DNA from 2 places in the Mesorhizobium sp. MC2-1-1 genome. Region 1 is predicted to be linked to the other one. Evidence: predicted binding sites of a transcription regulator. Region 1 holds the regulator's gene; the other holds the start of a gene.

Region 1 (5,695 bases):
CCAGTCGGCAATACGGTGTTCGAGCACAGGGCCCCTCCCGCGGTCAGGTCAACTTTGATTGGCTTCTCATGGCATCGCCGACCCAAGACTCAGGTGACGGTGGCCTTGACGGCGAAGCGCGCCTCTCGCCAGGCGCCGCTTCGCAGTATGTCGGCGAGCACCTCCACGGCGCGCCACACGTCGCTGTAGCCGACATAGAGTGGCGTGAAGCCGAAGCGCATGGTCGACGGCGCCCGAAAATCGCCGATCACGCCGCGTTCGATCAGGGCCTGCATGATCCGGTAGCCATGCGGGTGAATGAATGAAATCTGGCTGCCGCGTTTGGCGCCGTCGCGGGTACTTTCGAGAGTAAGATCGTAACCTCCGCATCTTGCCTCGACGAGTTCGATGAACAGATCGGCCAGCGCGGTGCTCTTCCTTCTCACCATCGCCAGGTCGACGCCGTTCCAGACGTCGAGCGCGCCCTTCAGCGTGCGCATCGACAGGACCGGCTGCGTGCCGCACAGGAACCGACGGATGCCGGTGTCCGGCGCATAGGCTTGCTCGAAGGCGAACGGCCGCGCGTGGCCCCACCACCCGCTGAGGGGCTGCTGCACATCGGCAAGATGCCGCTCGGCCGCATAGATGAACGCGGGTGAACCTGGCCCCCCGTTGAGATATTTATAGGTGCAGCCGACCGCGAAATCGGCGTTCGCCCTGTCAAGTTCAACCGGCATGGCCCCCGCGCTGTGACACAGATCCCATACGATCAGCGCACCGGCGTCATGCGCCTTGCGCGTGAGCGCCGCCATGTCGCGCAACTCGCCGGACTTGTAGTTGACGTGGTTGACCAGCACCACCGCGGTGCTTTCGTCGATCAGTTCCTCGATGGTTGGCGCGTGCACGCCGGCCAGGCGCAGGACGGTGTTCTTTCCGGTCGAGGCCACGCCTTCGGCCATATAGAGATCGGTCGGAAAACTGTCGCCCTCGGCAACGATCACGGTTCGGCCCGGCCGCATCGCCATCGCCGCATGCAGCACCTTGTAGATGTTGATCGACGTGGTGTCGCAGACCACGGTCTGGCCAGGCGCCGCGCCGATCAGCCGCCCGAGCTGGTCGCCCAGTTCGACCGGCATGTCGAACCATCCATCCTTGTTCCAGGCACGAATGAGGTCATGCGCCCACTCCTCGTTAGCTGCTTTGCGCAGTTCCTCGAATGCGGCGTGTGGAGCGGCTCCCAACGAATTCCCGTCGAGATAGATCACCCCTTCCGGCAGGACGAATTGATCGCGCAAGGCACGCAGCGGATCTGCTGCGTCCATAGCCTCGATCTCGGCGAGATCAGGAATTCCCCCCATTATGCTACCGCCTACATTTCGGAATGCCCGCCGCTCACGGCTGGCCAAGAGCGGTTGTCTCACCACCGTCGGCGTCCGGGCAAGAACCTTTCGTCCTGTGTTAGCTGGTCCATGGAGGGCGAGAACCGTGAACCGGCAAATCGCCGACGTTGGCATTTTGGGTTCGTTTCGTTCACGGTGCGGCATGCGCAATCGATGTATGCGCGATCGCACCCGGCACTTCCGTGATGCCGCCACCCGCTGTTCCCATTTAAGCAAGGCTGCAAATTCGAGCGGAATCAATGCCACTGCGCTACAGGTAGCGGCCAAGGCCCCTCGGATGCAACATTGTTTCGGCGGTCCTAACAAATTCACTAAACTTTAAACGGTTGCGGAACACAACTGGAACAGATAGTGTTTGTTCTGGGTTTGTTTTTCTGATTCTGGTTTCAGAACCCGTGGGGGCCGCCGATGCTGACGCGCAAACAACATGAACTCCTGATGTTCATCCATGAACGCCTGAAGGAGAGCGGGATTCCTCCATCCTTCGACGAGATGAAGGAGGCGCTCGACCTCGCCTCGAAGTCCGGCATCCACCGTCTGATCACGGCGCTGGAAGAGCGCGGTTTCATTCGCCGGCTGCCGAACCGGGCGCGCGCATTGGAGGTCTTGCGGCTTCCCGACTCGATCGCGCCTGGCTTGAATGCCGCTAAGAAGTTTTCGCCTAGCGTCATCCAGGGGGGCCAGGGCAATCTCGGTCGACAGGTCAAGCCGGCGACGCCGTCGCGCACGCCGACGCCCAGCAATGACGATGAATCCACTTCGGCCGTTTCCATCCCGGTTATGGGCCGCATCGCCGCCGGTGTGCCGATCGACGCCATCCAGCACCAGACGCATTCGATCACTGTGCCCCCGGACATGATCACCGGCGGCGAGCATTATGCGCTGGAGGTCAAGGGCGACTCGATGATCGAGGCCGGCATCTTCGACGGCGACACCGTTATCATCCGCAACGCCAACACGGCAAGCCCGGGCGAGATCGTGGTGGCGCTGGTCGACGACGAGGAAGCGACGCTCAAGCGCTTCCGCCGCAAGGGCGCCTCGATCGCGCTCGAGGCGGCCAACCCGGCCTATGAGACCCGGATATTCGGACCGGATCGGGTAAAGGTTCAGGGCAAGCTGGTCGGGCTGATCCGGCGTTACTGAGTGGGCGCCGGTTTGATGTTCGCTTTTTCCTGTCGCTTGTACGGAGGCAGCCCCCTCGCCTCGCGCGCGTATTTCCGCTGCTCGTGCCATGGCCGATACGGTTCTTGGACCGCGTAGCTGATGGCCGGCCGCGCGGTTGCCGATTGCGGATCGAAGAAGATGGCGGCGCTGCCGCCGCGCGCCAGTTGCCGTTTGGTGACGACGAGCACGCGCGGATCGCGGCATGGGTTGTAGGCCGTGGCGTCGTTGATGACGATGAGGTCCGCGAACCCGCAGGCCGACCGGGCGTTGTCTCGGGTCTCGGCGAGCGCCACGATCGCGCCGGAAGGATACCGGCCGATGCAGAGATCGCCGATACAGTAGAAGGGCGAGCCCGCCGGCAGGTCGACGGGGTCGGCGATGTCGAGCGCCCCGTTGGCGAATGTCTCCGGCGGCACGATTTGCTCGGCTTTCAGCGCCCGTTTCCAATTGTCGGTGGTGAACTCATTGGAGCGTTCGCGGTTGATGGCAAGCTCTCCGCCGCCGATCGGCATTGCCACCAGATGGGCATCCTCTGAAATGAGCACATCAGGCGTTCGGACATGCGGGATGGCCAGCAGCGCGGCGAGCGCGAACGGAACGGCGGCTAGCCTCAGCCAGGTGGTGGCCATGGTTGCGATGACGAGCGCGATGGTTGCTAGCAGCACGGACTGGATCGAGATAAGCCCGACGGCATCGACCGGCGAGCGCTCGGAAATCCATGCCGAGATGGCTATCATCGCGGTGAGCCCCTTGCCCATCACATAGAGAAAAGGACCGTCAAAGCCGAAGGGCATGGCCAGTGCGCTAAGCACGGCGAACGGCATGACGATCAGAGAGACGATCGGCATGACCGCCAGATTGGCCAGCAAGCTGAGCGGCGACACACGCTGGAAGTGCCAGATTGCGAACAGCAATGTCGCGCTGCCCGCGACAAGCGAGGTAATCGCGGCTCCACCCACTCCAACCGCCAGTTTTCGAGAGACGAAGCCGACAAACGAGCGCCTTGCCGGCGGCGTGGTCGTTTTGCCGGCGCGGTAGTCGGCAAAGCCGGCATAGGCGCCGACGAGCGCAGCAGTGGCGGCGAAAGACATCTGGAAGCTCGGGCCGACCACTTCATGCGGCGAGACGAGGATGACGGCGATGGCCGAGATCGCCAGGTTTCGCATCGTCAGCGCCGCGCGGTCGAAGAGCACGGCGACAAGCATGACCGCCAGCATGATGAAGCTTCGCTCGGCCGCCACCACGATACCGGAGATCACGAGGTAGCAGGCGATCGAGAGCAGCGCGATTGCAGCGGCATATTTCTTCACCGGCCGGCGCGACGAGAAATCGGGAAACAGCGCGAAGGCACCTCGCAACAGCACCATGATCGTGCCGGCGACCAGCGCCATGTGGAGACCGGAGATCGAGATGATGTGATAGATGCCGGTCCGCCGCATCGACTCGTTGATCGCCTCCGGAATCCCGGCGCGCACGCCGACTATCAGCGCCGCCGCGATCTCGCCTTCGGACCCGCCGATGGCGCTCCTTATGTGATCGGCTATGCCTTCGCGCGCGTTTTCTATGGCCGATGCAACGCGCGCGCCGAAGGGTGCCTCCGTCGATGCGGCCGGCGTCGGCGCAATCAGCTTTGGATCGCCCAGGAAAAAGCCGCTTGCGCCAATGCCGCTAAAATAGCTGTCGAAGGAATAGTCATAGCTTTCGGGCCGAACCGGGCCTGTTGGCGGCAGCAGCTTCACATAGCCGGTCAGTATCGACCCTGCCGTCATGTCGGGCGGAATCCTGCGCGCCGAGAGCCTGACGCGATCCGGTGCGTAGCGCAGCTTCGGATGCTCCGTGGAAATCAGATCGATGGTCAGCCGGACACGGCCGTTGGCCAATGTCTCGGCGACGATGAGGCGGCCGGTCAGCCGCGTCTGGATTTCTGACCCCAGCATCGGGGTTGCCATTCGCCAGGTTTCCACCTTGGCGGCCAGAAAGCCCAGGGCGCAGAAAAGCGCTGCCATGAAGGTCAGGTGCGTTCTCTGCCAGGAGCGCGAGACCGTCGCGCATACGGCCATCAGAGCCACCGCCGCCATCGGCCTGTAGAGGTCCGGCTCAGTGCTCAGCGAAAAGTAATAGATCACGCCGGCGGCAAGGAAGACCGGCACCAGCAGGAAGGCAACGCCACGATCGAGCTCGGTCGCGGCGGCGTCGACGATGCTTTGGCGCATCGCGGAGAACGACGCCCGGCCAAGTTGTCTGCGGAGTCCTCCGAGTGCCTCGGCCGAAGGCGAAACTGGCCGCCACGCACCGTCGCCGGACGACGGAAGCTCCGCCGGCGGATGGGGTTCCGGAACCGGCAACGGCGCCGCTTCGGCCGATATGGCGCGAGCGAACATCAGGCGCTCGCTGACGCCTGCTGTCGTTTCCCCGCCCTCTTCCGCGCCCCGGCCACGTCCAGCCATCGGGTCTGCCCCTTGCGCCCCAGACGCCCTATGCTACATGAACGCCGGTCGCGTGGAAGTCAGCGCGAAACATGCATTTCTTCAGTGCTTCTTCGAGAGTTCCATGTCCGACAAGGTCGTCACCCGTTTTGCCCCCTCGCCCACAGGCTACCTGCATATCGGCGGGGCCCGCACCGCGCTGTTCAATTGGCTCTACGCCAGGCACACAGGCGGCCAAATGCTGCTGCGCATCGAAGACACCGACCGCGAACGCTCCACGGAGGCGGCCACGGCGGCCATTCTCGACGGACTGACCTGGCTCGGCCTCTCCTGGGACGGCGAGGCCGTTTCGCAGTTCCAGCGCGCGCCGCGCCATCGGGAGGTGGCTGAGGAGCTCGTGCGAATGGGCAAGGCCTATTACGCCTATGAGACGCCGGCAGAGCTCGAGGCGATGCGCGAGGCGGCTCGCGCCAAGGGCCTGCCGCCTCGCTACAACGGCCAGTGGCGCGACCGCGATGCGTCCGAGGCGCCTGCAGGCGTCAAGGGCGCCATCCGCATCAAGGCGCCGACCGAGGGCGTGACGGTCGTGCATGATCGCGTGCAGGGCGAGGTTCGCTTCCCGAACAAGGATCTCGACGACTTTATCATCCTTCGTTCCGACGGCGTCCCGACCTACATGCATGCCGTCGTCGTCGACGACCATGACATGGGCGTCACCCATATCAT
Region 2 (5,695 bases), 230 kb from region 1:
ACGCGCATGAGCGGCTGCGCGCCATCAACTCGCTGCGCATCTTCGGCGACGCGCCAGGCAAGGGCGCCATCGTCTCGTTCGAATTGCAGGGTATCCATGCGCATGACGTGTCGATGGTGATCGACCGGCAGGGCGTGGCGGTGCGCGCGGGCACCCATTGCGCTCAGCCGCTGTTGAAACGCTTCGGCGTCACTTCCACATGCAGGGCATCGTTCGGCATGTATAATACGAGGGCCGAAGTCGACGCTTTGGCCGAGGCGCTGGAAAAGGCGCGGAAATTCTTCGGGTGACGACAATGGACGATGTGAGCACCACCACAGACACCGCGCCGGAAACGGCCGGCAATGGCATTGTCTCGGCCTCGGCCATCCCCGCCGACGAGTTGGCACGGCTGACCGACGACATCGTCTCGGCGCTGAAGACGGTCTACGATCCGGAAATCCCGGCCGACATCTACGAGCTTGGCCTCGTCTACAAGATCGACATCGAGGACGACCGGACCGTCAAGATCGACATGACCTTGACCGCGCCCGGCTGCCCCGTGGCCGGCGAAATGCCGGGCTGGGTCGAGAACGCCGTGGGCGCCGTCGAGGGCGTGTCAGGCGTCGAGGTCAAGATGACCTTCGATCCGCCGTGGACGCCCGATCGGATGTCGGAAGAGGCGCAGGTCGCGGTAGGCTGGTATTGAGCTTGACTTGCGCGCCAGGTGAAACTTCACCATCTTAAAGGCAGACTCAGTCCGCAGGCCTTGAACCTGCGCGAATGCGGAGAATGACATGGGACGCTTTGCCGTCATCACGATGACCGAAAAGGCCGCCGACCGGGTGCGCGAGATCGTGGCCACCCGCGACAACGCACATGGCATCCGCCTCGGCATCAAGAAGGGCGGCTGCGCTGGCATGGAGTACACGGTCGACCTGGTGACCGAGCCCAATCCCAAGGATGATCACATCGAGCGCGACGGCGCGCACGTCTATGTTGCGCCGGAGGCGGCGCTCTTCCTGTTTGGCACCGAGATGGACTTCGAGCAGACGACGCTGCGCACTGGCTTCACCTTCAAGAATCCGAACCAGAGCTCGGCCTGCGGCTGCGGCGAGTCGGTCGAGTTGAAGCCGGCGGACTTGAAGGCGCTTGCCGAGGCACGCGCCTCGGCCTGACCCCTTCCTTTGTCCCGTTTACGGGAGAAGGTGGCCCGAAGGGCCGGATGAGGGGTAAGTGCGAAGGTTTGAGCGGCTGGCGCTGCCCCTCATCTGCCTGCCGGCATCTTCTCCGTGAGCGGGGAGAAGAGAGCTAATCCACCCACATCGCTGTCCGCTTGTGCCAGTCGGCGATCGACTCTTCTGGATAGACGTCGAACACCTTGTCCTTCTTGCCGATCACCGGCTCGACCCAGTTCGCCTTGTATTTCAGCATCAGATGCACCCTTTCCGGAGGCTTCGGCAGGTCGCTGTCGATGGCCGAGGCGAAGGGATGGACGAGGTCCGGCCAGGTCGGGTCGTAGAGCCAAAGCGCCGAGCCGCATTTCCTGCAGAAATTGCGCTCTCCGGTCGAGACCTCGCAACGCGGACGCTCGTCATCCTCGATCTTGGCGCAGTAGACGCCGAGGTTGCGCTTGCCCCTGATGTTCATGGTCTCGTAGACGGCGCCGAGATTGATGGCGAAACCGCCGCCGCCCTGCTGCTTGCGGCAGATCGAGCAGTAGCAGAGCATGAACGGCACCGGCGTGTGGCTTTCGACTTCGAAGGCGACGGCGCCGCAGCGGCAGGAGCCTTTGAGCAGGACAGGCATGGCGGATACTCCATCTTCGGACCTCAACTTGTCAGCATGCTCTTGGTTGCGGGAATGACAAGGTCCATGCCGGGTGAGATGATGCTGCATGGACGACGCGCGCCTTGAAGAACTGTTCGACAACCTTGGCCCGATCAGCATTAGAAAACTGTTCGGCGGCAAGGGTATCTATTGCGATGGCGTCATCGTCGCCGTCGTCGTGCGCGGCGAGTTGATGCTGAAGGCGGACGAGGAGAGCATTCCCGATTTCAGGGCCGCCGGCTGCAGCCAGTGGACCTATACCGGCTCGAGGCACGGCAAGGAGGTGGCGATGCCCTATTGGAGCATTCCCGACCAGGCCTTCGACGATCCAGACGAGATGGCGATCTGGGCGCGGCGCGCCTATGAAGCGGGACGACGGGCGGGCAAATAACCCTATAGCGCCTTGGCAATTTCCGCGGCCAGCCGCGCATTGTTCTCGACCAGCGCGATGTTGGTCTTGAGGCTGCGGCCGCCGGTCAGTTCCAGGATCTTCGAAAGCAGGAACGGTGTCACCGCCTTGCCCGTGACGTTGAGAGCCTCGGCGGCCTTCTGCGCGGCTTGGATGTAGCCGTCCATCTCGGCGGTCGGGATCTCGTCACTCTGTGGTACCGGGTTGGCGACCAGAATGCCGCCGCCCAGGCCAAGCGCCTGGCGCGTGCGGTGGAAATGCGCGATCTCTTCGGCTGAATGGAGCGTCAGCGGCGCGCGGAACGGCGACTGCCTGGACCAGAAGGCCGGCATGGTCTCGCTGCGATGGCCGATGACTGGCACGCCGCGCGTCTCCAGCACTTCCAGCGTCTTTGCGATGTCCAGGATCGCCTTGGCGCCGGCCGAGACGACGATGACCGGCGTGCGCGCCAATTCGTCGAGGTCGGCCGAGATGTCGAAGCTTTTCTCGGCGCCCTTGTGGACGCCGCCGATGCCGCCGGTGGCGAAGACTTTTATGCCGGCCATGTGCGCGGTGATCATCGTGGCCGCAACCGTGGTGCCGCCGGTGCGCCCTTGCGCCACTGCAAAGCCGATATCGGCGCGCGACAGCTTCATGGCGTCGCCGGTCATGGCGAGGGATTCGCGCTCGCCGTCGGACAGGCCGATCTTGATACGGCCATTGACCACGGCGATCGTCGCCGGCACGGCGCCGGCATTGGCGATGATCTGCTCGACCTTGGCCGCCATGGCGCCGTTGTCGGGGTAGGGCATGCCGTGGGTGATGATGGTGCTTTCCAGCGCCACCACGGGCCGGCCGGCGGCAAGCGCGTCCGCCACGGGCGGATGGATGTCGACGAAGGGGCGGGCGGTATCCGGCGTCATTTCTGTCTCCGATCCGAAGGAATTGCTCCGTTGGTGGCCCTATGCCACCTCCCGCGCCTCCGGCACAAGGGCGAGCGCTTGCGTGAAGTTGGCGTTCGTGAAGGACGGCACGGCCTCGGGGCTCTCGATCGCCAGCATTGCCGCGGCAAGACCTTCGCGCAGCGCGGCGCGCAGCGGCAGGCCGCGCAACAAGGCGGCGACCGTCGCGCCGGTCAGGGCGTCGCCGGCGCCGGTCACGTCGGCAACCTTTCGCGGCGTGGGCGGATCGACTTCGAAGATGCCGGTGTCGTCGAAGGCCAGAACCGAAGCGCTGCCGGCCGTAACGACGCCGGCGTCAAGGCCAGCCTGCCTGAGCCTGTGGACGATGCTTTCTCCCAATGGCTCGGCGCCGACCAGCGCGGCCGCTTCGCGTCGGTTCATGAACAGCAACGACAGATCGCCGAGCAGCGGCATCAGGCGAACGACCTTGGCCGGCGAGACGGCGATGGCGAAGACCGGCCGGCCGCCGGAGAGTGCCACCAGGCGCTCCAGCGCCGCCGTCGGCAGGTTGGCGTCGCACAGGATGGCGTCGGCGGCGGCGATCGCCTCGCGCACCTTGGAGCGCCTTATCTGCTTGGGGAAGGCGAGGTCATAGAGCGCCATGTCGGCCAGCCCGACGATCAACTCGCCCTCGGCGTCGATCAGCGCCGTGTAGCTTGGCGTCGTGCGGTCGAGGAACACCACCGAAAGGTCCGTTATCCCGGCGTTGTCGATCGCCAAGGCGACCGTATCCGCCGCCGCGTCGCCGCCGCGCACCGAAATCAGCGATGCCGAGACGCCACGCTTGACCACGCAGCGCAGGGCGTTGAAAACGACGCCGCCGACATCCTCGCGCATGATGCCGGGGTTGGAGGCCGCGGGCACATAGGTGCCGGTAACCTGGCCGCGCCGATCGATATGGGCGCCGCCCAGCGCGAGAATATTTGGGGATGTCGGCATCTGGGATCGGTGACTTTCGTTGATCGTGCGGCTGCGCACACTAGGTTCCTGGGCATCGCCTCGCAATCTCAGTCGCGATTCGGCACGGCCGGATATCGAATTCTTATCTGGACCAGTTGTGTCGGTCTGCACCAGTCCTGGTGAGACAAAAATAGAACAAATCAAGATATTGATTGTTTTTCAAATAGCTATCGCCCCTTGCCAAATGAGAACAAAAAAGGTACAAAATGGTAGGGATCACGGATTGTCCGGCCTTCATTGACGACCAAGGGGTGATGTATCATGGCTCAGAATACTTTGCGGCTTGTAGAGGATAAGGCAGTGGACAAATCAAAGGCTCTGGACGCGGCGCTGTCGCAGATCGAGCGCGCTTTCGGCAAGGGCTCGATCATGCGGCTCGGCGCCAACGAGAAGGTGGTCGAGATCGAAACCGTGCCGACCGGCTCGCTCGGTCTCGACATCGCGCTTGGCGTCGGCGGCCTGCCGCGCGGCCGCATCATCGAGATTTACGGGCCGGAAAGCTCGGGCAAGACGACGCTGGCACTGCATACGGTCGCGGAGGCCCAGAAGAAGGGCGGCATCTGCGCCTTCGTCGATGCCGAGCACGCGCTCGATCCGGTCTATGCCCGCAAGCTCGGCGTCGACCTGGAAAACCTCCTGATCTCGCAGCCCGACACAGGCGAGCAGGCGCTGGAAATCTGCGACACGCTGGTGCGCTCGGGCGCCATCGACGTGCTGGTGGTCGACTCGGTCGCGGCATTGACGCCGCGCGCCGAAATCGAAGGCGAGATGGGCGACGCGCTGCCCGGTCTTCAAGCACGCCTGATGAGCCAGGCGCTGCGCAAGCTGACCGCCTCGATCTCGCGATCCAACACCATGGTCATCTTCATCAACCAGATCCGCATGAAGATCGGCGTCATGTTCGGCTCGCCCGAGACGACCACGGGCGGCAACGCGCTGAAATTCTACGCCTCGGTGCGCCTCGACATCCGCCGCATCGGCTCGGTCAAGGACCGCGACGAGGTGGTCGGCAACCAGACCCGCGTCAAGGTGGTCAAGAACAAGCTGGCTCCGCCCTTCAAGGTGGTCGAGTTCGACATCATGTATGGCGAGGGCGTGTCCAAGACCGGCGAGCTCGTCGATCTCGGCGTCAAGGCCGGCGTGGTCGAGAAGTCGGGCGCCTGGTTCTCCTATAATTCGCAGCGTCTGGGCCAGGGTCGCGAGAACGCCAAGCTGTTCCTGCGCGACAATCCCGACACGGCGCGCGAGATCGAAATGGCGCTCAGGCAGAATGCCGGGCTGATCGCCGAGAAATTCCTCGAGAATGGCGGCTCCGAAGGCGGCGACGACGGTTTCGAGGACGAAGCCGGCGCCATGTAGGGCGCGTTGCCCGCAACCAGTCGGCTTAGCCGGAGTTTGGTCACAATCCTGGTTTATCGGCTTATGCTTATGTAATCGAGTTCTTGAGTACTGCGTACCCGAACCGCCGGCCTTCGCGCCGGCGGTTTTGCGTTTTGCGGACAATGTCGAGCTGCCGCTCGCTTGCTGATTGGTCTAACCGCGTGTTTCTGGACAGGCTCAAGAGCTATCGCTAAAA

The links. Region 1 encodes LexA, which represses DNA repair genes until DNA is damaged. Its sites were predicted from a motif close to TGTTCNNNNTGTGTTCNG; they were not measured.
Region 2: recA (recombinase RecA) is a predicted target of LexA. The motif match lies at 4,306-4,323, and genes of this name have one in related genera.

The regions. Positions count from the first base shown of each region.
Region 1 is NZ_CP195205.1:1,772,165-1,777,859, forward strand. It holds gene ACR64R_RS08965 (alpha/beta hydrolase) at 1-27, opposite strand, end outside; gene kynU (kynureninase) at 90-1,337, opposite strand; gene lexA (transcriptional repressor LexA) at 1,788-2,522, shown strand; gene ACR64R_RS08980 (ComEC/Rec2 family competence protein) at 2,516-4,756, opposite strand; gene gltX (glutamate--tRNA ligase) at 5,094-5,695, shown strand, end outside.
Region 2 is NZ_CP195205.1:1,997,214-2,002,908, reverse strand. It holds gene ACR64R_RS10125 (cysteine desulfurase) at 1-290, shown strand, start outside; gene ACR64R_RS10120 (SUF system Fe-S cluster assembly protein) at 296-688, shown strand; gene sufA (Fe-S cluster assembly scaffold SufA) at 777-1,157, shown strand; gene ACR64R_RS10110 (GFA family protein) at 1,291-1,788, opposite strand; gene ACR64R_RS10105 (TfoX/Sxy family protein) at 1,877-2,200, shown strand; gene ACR64R_RS10100 (pseudouridine-5'-phosphate glycosidase) at 2,203-3,120, opposite strand; gene ACR64R_RS10095 (carbohydrate kinase family protein) at 3,160-4,098, opposite strand; gene recA (recombinase RecA) at 4,381-5,478, shown strand.